One region of the Bacillus jepli genome, then DNA from elsewhere that is predicted to be linked to it. Evidence: riboswitches for the same ligand, from Rfam matches in the RefSeq annotation. Region 1 holds a riboswitch; each other region holds the start of a gene.

What was found. A riboswitch is a leader RNA that binds a small molecule or an ion and turns the genes downstream of it on or off. The one in region 1 is predicted to bind S-adenosylmethionine.
Region 2: it holds a riboswitch for S-adenosylmethionine, as region 1 does, so the genes downstream of both, ABC371_RS10825 (methionine ABC transporter ATP-binding protein) here and ABC371_RS24475 (hypothetical protein) in region 1, are expected to answer to the same signal.
Region 3: it holds a riboswitch for S-adenosylmethionine, as region 1 does, so the genes downstream of both, ABC371_RS16280 (carboxymuconolactone decarboxylase family protein) here and ABC371_RS24475 (hypothetical protein) in region 1, are expected to answer to the same signal.

What each region holds. Positions count from the first base shown of each region.
Region 1 is NZ_JBDFMO010000001.1:4,807,405-4,811,706, reverse strand. Features, by position in the region: gene ABC371_RS24490 (hypothetical protein) at 218-910, shown strand; gene ABC371_RS24485 (GyrI-like domain-containing protein) at 1,175-1,660, shown strand; gene ABC371_RS24480 (hypothetical protein) at 1,737-2,357, shown strand; gene ABC371_RS24475 (hypothetical protein) at 2,505-2,837, opposite strand; SAM riboswitch class I at 2,937-3,039, opposite strand; gene ABC371_RS24470 (DUF2075 domain-containing protein) at 3,659-4,302, shown strand, end outside.
Region 2 is NZ_JBDFMO010000001.1:2,149,637-2,153,938, reverse strand. Features, by position in the region: gene ABC371_RS10830 (methionine ABC transporter permease) at 1-527, opposite strand, end outside; gene ABC371_RS10825 (methionine ABC transporter ATP-binding protein) at 625-1,650, opposite strand; SAM riboswitch class I at 1,777-1,883, opposite strand; gene ABC371_RS10820 (O-acetylhomoserine aminocarboxypropyltransferase/cysteine synthase family protein) at 1,993-3,315, opposite strand; SAM riboswitch class I at 3,392-3,493, opposite strand; gene ABC371_RS10815 (MFS transporter) at 3,680-4,302, opposite strand, start outside.
Region 3 is NZ_JBDFMO010000001.1:3,180,526-3,184,827, forward strand. Features, by position in the region: gene trmL (tRNA (uridine(34)/cytosine(34)/5-carboxymethylaminomethyluridine(34)-2'-O)-methyltransferase TrmL) at 1-232, shown strand, start outside; TPP riboswitch at 352-452, shown strand; gene tenA (thiaminase II) at 551-1,231, shown strand; SAM riboswitch class I at 1,355-1,463, shown strand; gene ABC371_RS16280 (carboxymuconolactone decarboxylase family protein) at 1,624-2,292, shown strand; gene ABC371_RS16285 (PadR family transcriptional regulator) at 2,485-2,808, shown strand; gene ABC371_RS16290 (HAAS domain-containing protein) at 2,813-3,568, shown strand; gene ABC371_RS16295 (metal-dependent hydrolase) at 3,833-4,302, shown strand, end outside.

The sequences.
Region 1 (4,302 bases):
CACTGTGACGGAACACGGAACTTTGACGCTTTTAAAAAAAATTAGGCGTTTTTCTCAATTTGGACGAAATGCTCACATCAGTACAATCCCCTTTTTCTTCCTTTTCATAAGTTAGTAATAAAGAAGAAAGGATGGATGTATGATAATGGGAAAGAAATGCAGTTGTAACTGTAACTGTAATTGCAATAACTTATGTAGTTGTTGTGATTGCATGATAATGTCATCAAAACCCGGACGGAAAGGTCCCCCTGGTGAAAGAGGACCAACGGGTCCACAAGGCCCCCAAGGGATTCAGGGTCCAACAGGTCCAACAGGCGATCGAGGTGCTACTGGACCACAAGGCGAACCCGGTCCACCAGGTATTCCTCCATTAATTAATTCTGATACTCCATGTCAGTGTTCTTCCATATTTACAATTAATCAGGAAATCACACTTGAATTTAGAACTTTCGGTGATGATGTGCCTCAGATTCAAAATCAAGTAGGGAGATTAACGTTTGCAGGTAATCTTTGCCCAAGTTGTACGAATGTGGGTAATAATTTTTCACTCATTTTTACAGACTCTGATTCTTCGGATGGCATAGCAAGCTTCTCCTTTATTCCTCTTTCTATAGAGGTAGTCCAATGTATAGAAAACTTCGTTGTTAGCGATAGGATACCAAGTACAACCTATCAACAAATAAGTGCATTTGGATTATACACCCCAACCATTGGATCACCTAGGTATGCTACATTTTTTCTTGTTTTCCTAGAAAACAACACCCCAGATGAACCCGACTTAATGTTCTTTTCTATAGAAACAATTATTGTTGGAACAACACTTCGAATAAATTCAGTAGGTGATCCAAATTGGGAGGGAGCAATTCCTATACCAGATAGTAGCTTATCTATAAATATGTGCTCAGAATAAAACAGAAAATATGTATTCTGGGGCCTGATCATCAACGCAGTAATGCTTTATGCGTTGGGGGTTAGGTCCTTTTTAATAGGTATAAAAAGAGGAACAGAGGGACGGTTTCAACGTTTCGCATTGAAACGCCGGAACTGCCCCCTCGTTTTACAATGTGTATTGGGTTATGGAAGATGATAAAATGAATATTAGAAGCGCTACCAAAGTTAATAAAACCTGTAAACTAGGAATCTACGACACTTTTATTGAGAAGGAGGAAATAAAGTGAGCTATGAAATTATCACATTACCTGGCTATCGGGCAGTGGGATTAAAGTGGGAAGGGACATTCTCTGAGATTGTACCGAATTTAAAAAACGTGATTGGGCAAATGGAAGAACGTGCCATTGAGTTAGATGACAAGCTGAACCCTCATGTTCAATTAGGTCTATCTTATCATGTAATTGAAAATGGTTTCGCGCATTATGCAGTATATGAAGTAAGTGATAGTCAGGAAATTCCTGATGGGATGATTGAAATAAAGGTTCCTCAATTGACTTATGTGAAAACAACACATCACAAAGGAGAGGATATACAAAAGACCTATACGGATCTACATGAATGGCTATTTGATAGTGATTATTCTGCATATAGGGAAACAGGTGTAGTTTACTATGATCCATATATGCCAATAAAACATGAACATTATCCATTGGATCGCGACCCTAGTGATCCGCACTTTGATATTTTTATACCGATTGTTAAAAAGTAAATCGACCCAACGTTCACCATGAAACGCGGTAACAGTCCCTCGTTTTTCCAAGACCTTTTCAGAGGAGAGTGAGATTGTGAAAGACAAAGAGATCATCGACGTCTTTGAACAGGCAGAAATAAATTTACTCGTAGAGCTGCGAATGGGAAATGGTTTCCAAGAAAAAGAATATGAAAAGTTAGTGAAGGCACTCACTGTCTGTGCAGATGAATGGGAGAGTCGTGCAAGTATACCGGGAGAAGTCGTCCATACTTTAGTTGGACTATACGATGAACTGTACAACTTTTCATTCATATATGGTGATGAAGAATCAGTCCGCATTAAGAAAGCAGCCGAAAATACCAAAAAGCTGATTCAAAGATGTACGAAAGATAAGGGGGAAATAGAACCCGAAAAAGCCAGAGTGATTGCCAAGGTAATTGAGAAAATCAACGAAAACGGAAATTTTTTTAAAAAACTTCAAAATGGCAAGGGACTGGATGAACAACAATTTGAAAGAATCTATCAGGAATTATATGAAATTATCGATGAGGTTTATTCGTGGGAGGAAATTCCAAAAGTTTTGGTAAATATTTTGATTGATTTTCGTGAATTAGATTTGTTTGTCGGTCAATATCAAGATGAGTTCAAACAACCAGAAGAGGCAAATAAAATATATGATGCGTATGAACGTATTTTTAGTTTAATTACCGGTTGAACCAGAGAGAGAGGAGAAACATAACAATTTGATATACAAATAGCTACATATGAGACCAGTGACACTATGTACAATGATGAGAGCCTGCCCTCTAGTGCATTAAAGCATTAATGTGCATGAGGTCAGGCCATAAATTCCCTAAATATCTTACCTTTCCATAAATACATATCCTAAATAATTTCCAGAACCTCGTATGATCTGAAGACCTTGTTGCTCTAAATCCCTCCAAATTTTTCTATCTAGGGCATACGGACCTCTTTGTTGAAGGGTTGTTAACTCTGTTTCAGTGATTGTAAGTTGGTAAGAGTCTAGTTTACCTAAAACAAACAATACATAGTTCTCGAGCCTCACGACAATCACTTTACCATCTGGATCCCATTCCTGCAGCTCTTGTTCAATGCAAGTCGCAACATGAATCAAAAATTTCTCTTCCTCCATATTTTTTGACATCATTCCTCTTAAAAATCCTGAAGTATTCATCTTTCTTCCTCCTAAACTTTAAAATCAATAAGGTACAAGAAGAAAACAATGAAAAAGGCTCTTCATTGCATATGAACACAACAAAGAGCCCTAAGCCGATCGTCATCATTCAAAGCAGTGCTTTGCTGGTTGGAGCACCTTACCAATTGGCAGGTTGCTGTGAAGTCATTGAGCCAGGACTCTAGTTCACTCTTGATAACCTTATTGAATTATATATAGTATAACTGCAACCATTATGTATCGTCAAATGAATAACTGTGATGTTCCATTAATATATATAAGATTTTCCACCATTAAGTTTAGGAACAAGGCAACTATCCAAATGGAAAGCTTTCACGATGACTTTGACCTTTACTTTACGCTAATTAAGGCACACCCTCCATCAGGGACACGTGAAATCAATCAAAGTATTGGTAGCCTGCAAAATGTGCTAGGAAATCTAATTAAAATTCCTCATAAATCGCAGGATCCTGATTGGCAATCCTCCCATCCAGGAGGTTTTGGGATATAGAAGTTGAGTTAAGGATGAGAGTGTTTTCTTAATGTAGTTCAACCGATTACCATTATTTTTAGGAGAAAATGAGTTAATTTAATAGCACTCACTAATGTTGAATTCTGGTGACTGTCCCCCAAGTGTGTCATGCTTTGCTGCACTTGGGGCTGGTCTTATTTCTTTAGATTAGATCGGTATTAAACAAGACCTTATTCAAGAAACTACACTTTAAAAGGTATTAAATGCTAAAATGATATGTAGATTACACTATTTTACATTTAAATGTTTTTAAAAATATAGAGTTCATTAAAAGTGAGGCATTATTGTAGTGATTATCTATAACGAAACGTCTAACAACTTTATCAACCATATCTATGAGAACAAAATTGGATACGTACTAAAAAAGAACTTATATAAGCGAATGAACAAGGTGGTCTCCGATAGCGAGCTTCGTTCATGGGAGAATTCTCTTCCACAGATGGCAAGAGTTATTAGGGATGCAGAACTAAAAGAGGATACTCATGTCTTACTAGAGTACAAGCTCCCATCTACTCAAAAGCGAATTGATTTTATAATCACTGGTCAGGATAAAAAAGGAAAGAAAAATGCAATGATAATTGAATTAAAGCAGTGGCAGAAGGCTAAAGTAGCTGAGGGAAATGGAATCGTAACAACTTTTCTTGGAGGAAGGGAACGTGAAACGGTCCATCCATCATATCAAGCTACTTCGTATAAGCGGTTTCTGCTTAATTTTAATGAATCACTGTACACTGATACTTCAATTCAGCTTTCTTCATGTGCATATTTGCATAATTATATTCAGAATCCAACTTACGAACCATTACTTGATCCAAGATACACGATGTATTTAAAAGAGTCTCCACTGTTTTTTCAGTTTAGTGATAGGGAATTAGCTAAAAGAATTAGAGAAACGGTTGCGGAAGGTAATGGTGCTGGGATTGCAGAAGCTAT
Region 2 (4,302 bases), 2.7 Mb from region 1:
ATAGTAGCGATAAAGGTAATGACCGGTTTGTTACTCTGGAAACCATATAAATAAGCAAAATGACCTAATCCACCGGCTCCAATAACACCTGCCATAGCGGTAAAGCTTACTAATGAAATCGCAGTAACTGTTATCCCTGAAATTAAAGCGGGTAGGGATTCTGGAATTAATACTTTAAAAATGATGGTTAAGTTAGTGGCTCCCATAGAATGAGAAGCCTCGATTACACCTTTATCTATTTCACGTAAAGCAATTTCAACCATTCTTGCGTAAAAAGGTGCCGATCCTATAATTAAGGATGGTAATGCAGCACTAGGTCCTAGCATTGAACCCATTACAATTTTCGTAAAAGGTATTAATAATACAATAAGAATAATAAATGGTATGGATCGAAATATATTAACAAGTGCAGATACAATTCGATTTACCACAGAATTTTCCCACGCATTACCTTTATCCGTTAAAAAGAGAACCAATCCTAAAAATAAACCTATTATAAAAGTTGCAAGCACCGAAATTGCGGTCATATACAAAGTCTCTTGGGTTGCTATCCAGAGATTTCCCCAATTTAATGTTTGATAATCATTCACCTGTTTTTCCCATTTAAGAAGTTCCTGGAATTGTTCAAGCATTTTCAATCACCTCAGCTTCTACTCGTTGCTCCCGAATAAATTCAATGGCTGAAGTGACTTCATTCAGTTCACCAGCAAGATGAATAAATAATGTTCCGTAAGATCCATTTTGGGTTTGAGAAATCTTTCCTTGTAAAATATTCACTTCAACTTTAAAGTCTCGGATTAAAGTAGTAATTAATGGCTTTTCTGCATCTTCCCCAACAAAAGTGAGCTGAACCACTCTTCCATTTGGATAAAGATCAAGCAAATGCTCAATCATTTCTTTTGTTTCCTCAGGCTCTGTTACTTGCTGCACGAAACGTTTTGTTATTTGAGCTTGAGGCTTTTTAAATACATCCAAAACTCGGCCCTGCTCGACAATTTCTCCATTTTCCATCACGGCAACACGGTGACAAATTTTACGGATAACATGCATTTCATGAGTAATCAACACAATCGTTAATCCTAAACGTTCATTAATATCGACAAGCAAGTCCAAAATCGAGTCCGTTGTTTGTGGATCTAACGCAGATGTTGCTTCATCACAAAGCAAAACCTTTGGGTTGTTAGCTAGTGCCCGTGCGATTCCTACCCTTTGTTTTTGACCACCACTGAGCTGTGAAGGATAAGCATCTTCTCTTCCTTCTAAACCAACCAGCTTAATAAGTTCTGTAACTCTCTCATCCCGTTTTGCTTTTGGAACTTTTGCAATTTCAAGGGGAAATGAAATATTTTCCCTCACGGTTCGAGACCATAAAAGGTTGAAATGTTGAAAAATCATACTTATTTCTTTACGCGCATCGCGTAATGCTTTTCCTTTAACGGCGGTGATATTATGACCAGCAACTGAAATGTCTCCCTCAGTTGGCGTTTCGAGCCCATTCAGCAGGCGGATAAGTGAGCTTTTACCTGCTCCACTGTAACCGATGATTCCAAAGATTTCACCTTCATTGATCTCTAAATCAATACCGTTAACAGCTGTAACAGAATTTGCTTTTGTTTTATATATCTTCGACACATTTTTCAGTGTTATCATGTAGTCACACCTTCTATCCAAAGAAAACTATGTTTAGTTTATGCGATATAGTAAATAATTAACGAAAATAATTGAAAAAGCCTTTCTGCATAAACGAGCAGAAAGGCACAATTCAGTGATTCCTTCCTCTCATCTTCCAAAGCCTTTGCTTTGTGTGAATTGGCACCTTTTCAACAAATGTTGACGGTTGCTGGGTTTCATCGGGCACATCCCTCCACCACTCTAAATAAGAGTCATCATATATTTACATGTAATATCGTCCTAAATAACACGAGAATTATCTTATCATCTGTCATTTAGGGTGTCAATGAAAAAGTTGTGACTAATGTACCAAAGTAAAACTTAAGCTGTAGGCAATGGTGAAACAGAACTTGTTCCATTAGCTACTTTAATGGCTTGCTCTAAATCTTCTAAAATATCTTCAATATTTTCGATTCCAACAGATAAGCGAACTAAGTCTTCCGTAACACCAGACAACTTTAAATCTTCCGGGCTTAATTGCTGGTGTGTTGTGCTAGCTGGATGAATAATCAAACTCTTTGCGTCACCAACGTTTGCAACATGTGACCAAAGCTCAACATTATTAATTAGCTTCTCACCCGCTTCTCTACCACCTTTAATACCAAACACAACAACTGAACCTGCACCTTTTGGTAAATATTTATCAGCTAATTGTTTGTTCGGGTGATCGTCCTCACCAGGATACAGTACCCATTCAACCCCAGGATGATTTTTAAGATATGAAACAACTTTTTTCGTATTTGCAATATGCTCTTTCATACGAACGTGTAATGTTTCAAGACCAAGGTTAAATTGGAATGAATTAAAAGGACTTAAAGCTGGACCTAAATCACGAAGAAGTTGAACTCTTGCTTTAATGATATAAGCTACAGGTCCTAAAGCATCAGCATAGACTAGATCATGGTAGCTTGGATCTGGTGTTGTAAATCCAGGGAATTTTGGTGAATTCCAATCGAATTTACCCCCATCCACAATAATTCCACCCATTGTTGTACCATTACCTAGTAACCATTTTGTTGCGGAATGAATAACGATATCTGCTCCATGCTCAATTGGACGACATAAGTATGGTGTCGCAAATGTATTGTCAATAATTAATGGAATTCCTGCTTCATGAGCAATATTTGCTACTGCTTCAATATCAAGAATATCTAAGCTTGGATTTCCGATTGTTTCAGCAAAAATCGCCTTTGTATTTGGCGTTATGGCTTGACGGAAGTTTTCTGGATTATTAGGTTCTACTAAATGTGTCTTAATTCCATATTTAGGAAGTGTATTCGCAAATAAGTTATATGTTCCACCATAAAGTGTAGAAGCAGAGACAATCTCATCTCCTGCACCCGCAATATTCAAAATAGCTGTGGTAATCGCAGCCATTCCACTAGAAACAGCTAATGCACCAACGCCACCCTCTAATTGTGCAACTCTTTCTTCAAAAACAGTTGTAGTTGGGTTGTGAATACGCGTATAAATATATCCATTTTCCTTAAGTCCAAATAGATTTGCTGCATGTTCAGTTGTATTAAATTTAAATGCATTTGATTGATAGATTGGTACGGCTCTTGCACCTGTTACTGGATCTGCTTCAAGACCTCCATGGACAGCAATTGTCTCTGGTCTATAGTTTTTTTGTTTCTCAGTCATTTGAATCTCTCCCTTTTGTTTTGTTTATATAAATAAAAAACCTCTTCGATAAGAAGAGGTGTATGTACGATTTCTCTTCTTATCTTTCAGACAAAAAATGTCTGTTGGAATTAGCACCGTGTAAATTACCGGTTGCCGGGCTTCATAGGGCCATTCCCTCCGCCACTCTAGATAAGATTTTCAATATGAAATTTATTACTTTAACAAGTTAATATCATGCTAAACCTTTTTCTATTATATGTCAATAAGAATTTTTAGAAAAAATGAGCAATTTGAAATTTCATGTCATATTTCGACACATATTTGAAACAAATTTATACATGCATCGTTTATTTACTTCTTTTTTCCCGGGAAATATGACATATTATGATATTTTTGCTACTTGTTTTTCCTCATTACGAAAGGATTTTCTACTGAATACAAGTAGGAAATATAGCGACCCGATTAGATATAAAACTGAAGTAATTGTAAACACATATGCATAGCCCCAATAAGCTCCATGTATCATTACGATTGACGTCGATACAGGTCCCATTAGTGCCCATCCTAATGAAAACACCATTTGATTCACTGAATTCGCAAGACCCTTCATCGAATCGTTCACTCTTCCCATAACAAGAGAAGCTTGAATCGGGTTACCCGCATTCATTAATGCTTGCCTAAATAAAAAGGCGATGGCTGCTATGTATAAATTTTCCGTATACCCTGTTAGTAGAAGGAATGGAAGTGAGGATAATTGCAAATACACCACCGCACGTACTTCCCCAACCTTACTCACAATAATGGGTCCGATAATCATTGCAATTGCAGTTGCAGCTTGTCCCAATGAGAGAATAAGTCCGATTATCGTATTGCTTGCTAGAAAGCGATCTGCAAAATATAAATTGAGATAAGGAATGACTAATCCAGAACCAAATCCTATGATCATTTGTGCTATGGCAAACATAGCAATTAATTTGATTTGCGATTTATTGGTTTTTAATTTTT
Region 3 (4,302 bases), 1.6 Mb from region 1:
GTTTGGCGAAAAAACACATTCAGCTTTTGATTTCAGCGATGTTTCAAAAGAACATTATTTTATGTTTGGAAAAGAAACAACAGGCTTACCTAAAGTTTTGCTAGAAAAACATAAAAATCATTTTTTAAGAATCCCAATGAATCAGCATGTTCGATCCCTTAACCTTTCAAACACCGCTGCGATATTGGTATATGAGGCATTAAGACAACAAGGATATCCGAATTTGAAATAAGAAATCTTCCATCTTGGAGGATTTTTTTGGCTTGCACATAACAGGTCTGGTAATCTTTCGAACATTTGCTTATTTTCAGCGGCTATGTTTAACTAATATATAGTAACTTAATAATCTAACAATTCGACTAGGGGAGCATGTATTTGCTGAGAGATAGAAATATCGACCCTTTGAACCTGATCTAGGTAACACTAGCGTAGGGAAGTGGAGTTGGTATTTGTCGTGTATACGATGATATATTACCGAACCCATTTCTAGTCACTAGTGATGGGTTTTGTTTTTTCTCCCTGATGTCAAAAGTAGAGAGGGGAAATGAAAGTGAGTCGTTTATTTACTGATCGTTTATGGAATCGAGTAGAACCAATTTGGAATTCGTATTTGGAACATCCTTTCGTCAAAGGGATAGGCGAGGGCTGGTTGGAAAAGGAAAAATTTAAACATTATATGAAACAAGATTATGTGTACTTAATTGAGTATAGCCGTCTATTTGCGATAGGAAGTGCAAAAGCTCCCGATTTAAAAACAATGTCCATTTTTGCAAATCTTTTACATGGTACGCTTGAGGTGGAGATGGATCTTCACCGTCAATATGCCGCGAAATTTGGTATCTCTCATGAAGAACTAGAGGCCACAAAGCCTGCATCAACTACGACTTCTTACACAAGTTACATGCTGAACGTCGCCCACCTTGGCGGTGTTGAAAATGTTGTTGCAGCCGTCCTTACTTGTGCTTGGAGTTATAATTTTATTGGAAAAGAGCTCGTAACATGGCCTGGATCCATCGAACATGAATTTTATGGAGAATGGGTTAAAATGTATGCATCCGATGAATTTACGAAGTTATCCGATGATTGTAAAACTCTTCTCAATGTAATGGCTAGTGGAAAATCTGAACGAGAACTAGCAATTCTTGAAGAAATTGTCGTAAAAACAAGCATGTACGAATACATGTTTTGGGATATGGCAGAGCATTTAGAGGAGTGGCCGATTAACCTATAAGTGTTAAATCTCAAAACTCGGTTAATGGCTACTTTTTCGAAATAATCTAATATTTCTGTTGACAAGCTTTTGTCAATTCATGTAAGGTAGTAAGTAATAGATTCCTAAATTAAATACGATTTTCTCTTATCAAGAGTCGGGGGAGGAAACTGGTCCGTTGATCCCGCAGCAACCGTTACGATGAATGTATCAAGGTGCTAATTCCAGCAAGCAAATGCTTGAAAGATGAGTGTGGACGTACATAATGCCTCTTCCTCATCGGAAGGGGCTTTTTAAATTTTATATGTTTACACTTAAACGTATATTAGGTGTCCACATTTTACAAAAACTAAGTAAGTTGATGTGAAAAATCGTATTTTAATTGGGGAAAATACCTAAGGGAGAGATGCAAAATGACAGTAACAAAAACAGATAGCTTGTACAAAAAGGAATACTTCGGAAGACTTCCAGAATTGAAACAGTATGCCCCAGAGACCTTTCAATCTTTCATCAAGTTTGATAGCCAAGCTTTAGCAGCGGGAAGACTTTCCGTGAAGCAAAAGGAACTGATTGCCGTGGCGGTCGCGCATATCACAGGTTGTCCATATTGCATTGATTTACATGTTGGCAATGCGAAAAAGAATGACTCAACGAAAGAGGAAGTGGCGGAAGCTATTTTTGTTGCGACTGCATTAAAGGCTGGTTCTTCTTTAGCACATGGGGTGAATGCACTCAACGCATATGATGGAAATGGTGATGAAGAACTGTATAAGGCATCCTATTTTGCTAGACTGAAAGAATTTGCGGACTTGAGTGGAGAGGCATTTAAAGCATTTATTGATTTTGACAGTAAGTCGCTCAAAGCGCAAAACTTAACAGAAAAGGACAAAGAGTTGATTGCGGTTGCTTGCGCACATACAACGGGTTGTCCGTACTGCATCGATCTTCATACGAAAAATGCTAAAAAAGCAGGCGCTGATTTGGAAGAAATTTCTGAAGCTATTTTCGTTGCCGTTGCATTAAAAGAAGGATCTGCGCTGGCGCACAGTGTGAACGCACTTAATGCGTATGATGAAAATTAAGTAGGAACATTATCATTATAGAAAAAACCTATTGACAAAAAAATGAAATAAATTTACACTTAAAACAACTATTTTGTATAACAAGATAGTTGTTTTTTATATCAGCTATCTTGTTAAACCAACTACCTAAGAATAACTTTATTTTTTTGTTCACTACCTTGTATAGCAAACTAGAGGGGGGAGTAAGATGAGATGTCAATAAGAAGCCAATTGTTAAAGGGAGTATTGGATGGATGTGTGTTGGCTGTCATCGAAAAGGAGCCTATTTATGGTTATGAACTTTCACAAAAATTGCTGAATATCGGTTTAGCAGATGTAAGTGAAGGAACGATTTATCCAATTTTATTACGGCTTCAGAAAAATGGGCTCATCAGGGGAGAAATGCGCCCCTCTGAATCAGGACCGAATCGCAAATATTATTTTCTGACTGAAAAGGGACACGAGGCATTAGAGATTATTACGGAAGAATGGAAACAAATTTCAAAACCAGTAAACGAATTACTGAAAGGGAGGTAAGGATATGTTATCAACAAAAAGTGAGGCATTTATCGACAATCTCAGAATGTACTTAATGATGTCAGGAAAAAATGAACAAGAAATTAAGGAATTAATGGAGGAATTAAAGGATCATTTCACCGAGGCAGAGAAAAGTGGGAGAAGCATAAATGATATTATTGATCAAACACCAGAACAATATATGGCTTCATTAAAACAAGAAATGAAGACAGATTATAATAGTCTATTAAAATTCCTTCCAGTCTTTTTTATTGGATTTATAGCCTATTTCCTCATAGGACCTGCCATAAGAGGAGAGTTTGAACTAAACATAATACAAGTCATTGGGATGCCCATTTTAGCTGTGTTAATGCTTGCTGTTTACGTCTACTTTTTACAGAATGCAGGTCGGAAGCAATACTCAAAGAAGAAATTTTTTCTTGGGGGCGTAATTGCCAGTATGATTGTCACAACATTAGCGATTCTCTTAATCGTTGTGAGTGATATATTTGTTAAGCCGTTTTTTGTAGGTGGCACAACTGCAGATATAGTTGTGATCGTGATTTGCTTTAGTATTTTTATAGGTACAGCGATTTGGCGTAAGATGTGGTCTCCCATTTGGATACCAGCATTTCTGATTATTCCTGATATTTTTACCCGTTTTACAGACTGGAGTGTTGAAACAATCCTTATCATTAGTATGGCATCATTTGTATTAATGTTTGTGTTTATCATTTTGAATATCTTGATACAAGAAAAAAGGAAAAAGAGGGTTGTCTGAGCAAGCATAGTAATAAAACGAATACATTACCCTATGGAAATTTTATAACAAGAAGAGAAATTTTACGTTATTTTAATGCACGTAACATAAAGCATTTATAAAAACCATATTTCTTAAAGCGATTTTAACAGCCCCTTAATATTCACTTACTACAATGGTAAAAAGGTAAGTGGATAGAAAGGGGCTTTACATGTTTCCTAGTCATTGTGATGAGATCTTATTTTGGCAAACAAAAGGTGAGATGCTAAAAAGGAGGAGAACAGTATGGATACTGCTACGCATGTTATGACAGGAGTGGGTTTGGCGGGTTTGTCCTTTCTTGACCCAACGATGGCCAATCATCCAGAACTACTTTCATCTATGTTGTTTTGTACAATTGTAGGCTCTAATGCTCCTGATATAGATATCATTCATAAGTGGAAAGGGAATGATATTTATGTTCAAAAGCATCGAGGCTTTAGTCATTCGATCCCCGCCCAAGCGATGCTAATCTTCTGTATTGCTGGTGGTGCCTCGATGGTCAATGGTGGATTATACTTTTCTACTTTTTTGTTTTGGACCTGTTTAGCAGTACTTCTCCATGTGATATCAGATATTTTTAACATTTATGGAACACAGGCATTTCGACCGTTGCGTAATAACTGGATTGCATTAAATATCCTGCCAATCTTTGATCCGTTTATTATGCTCGGACATTTACTTGGAACTGTTTTATGGTTTATGGGTTTATCACC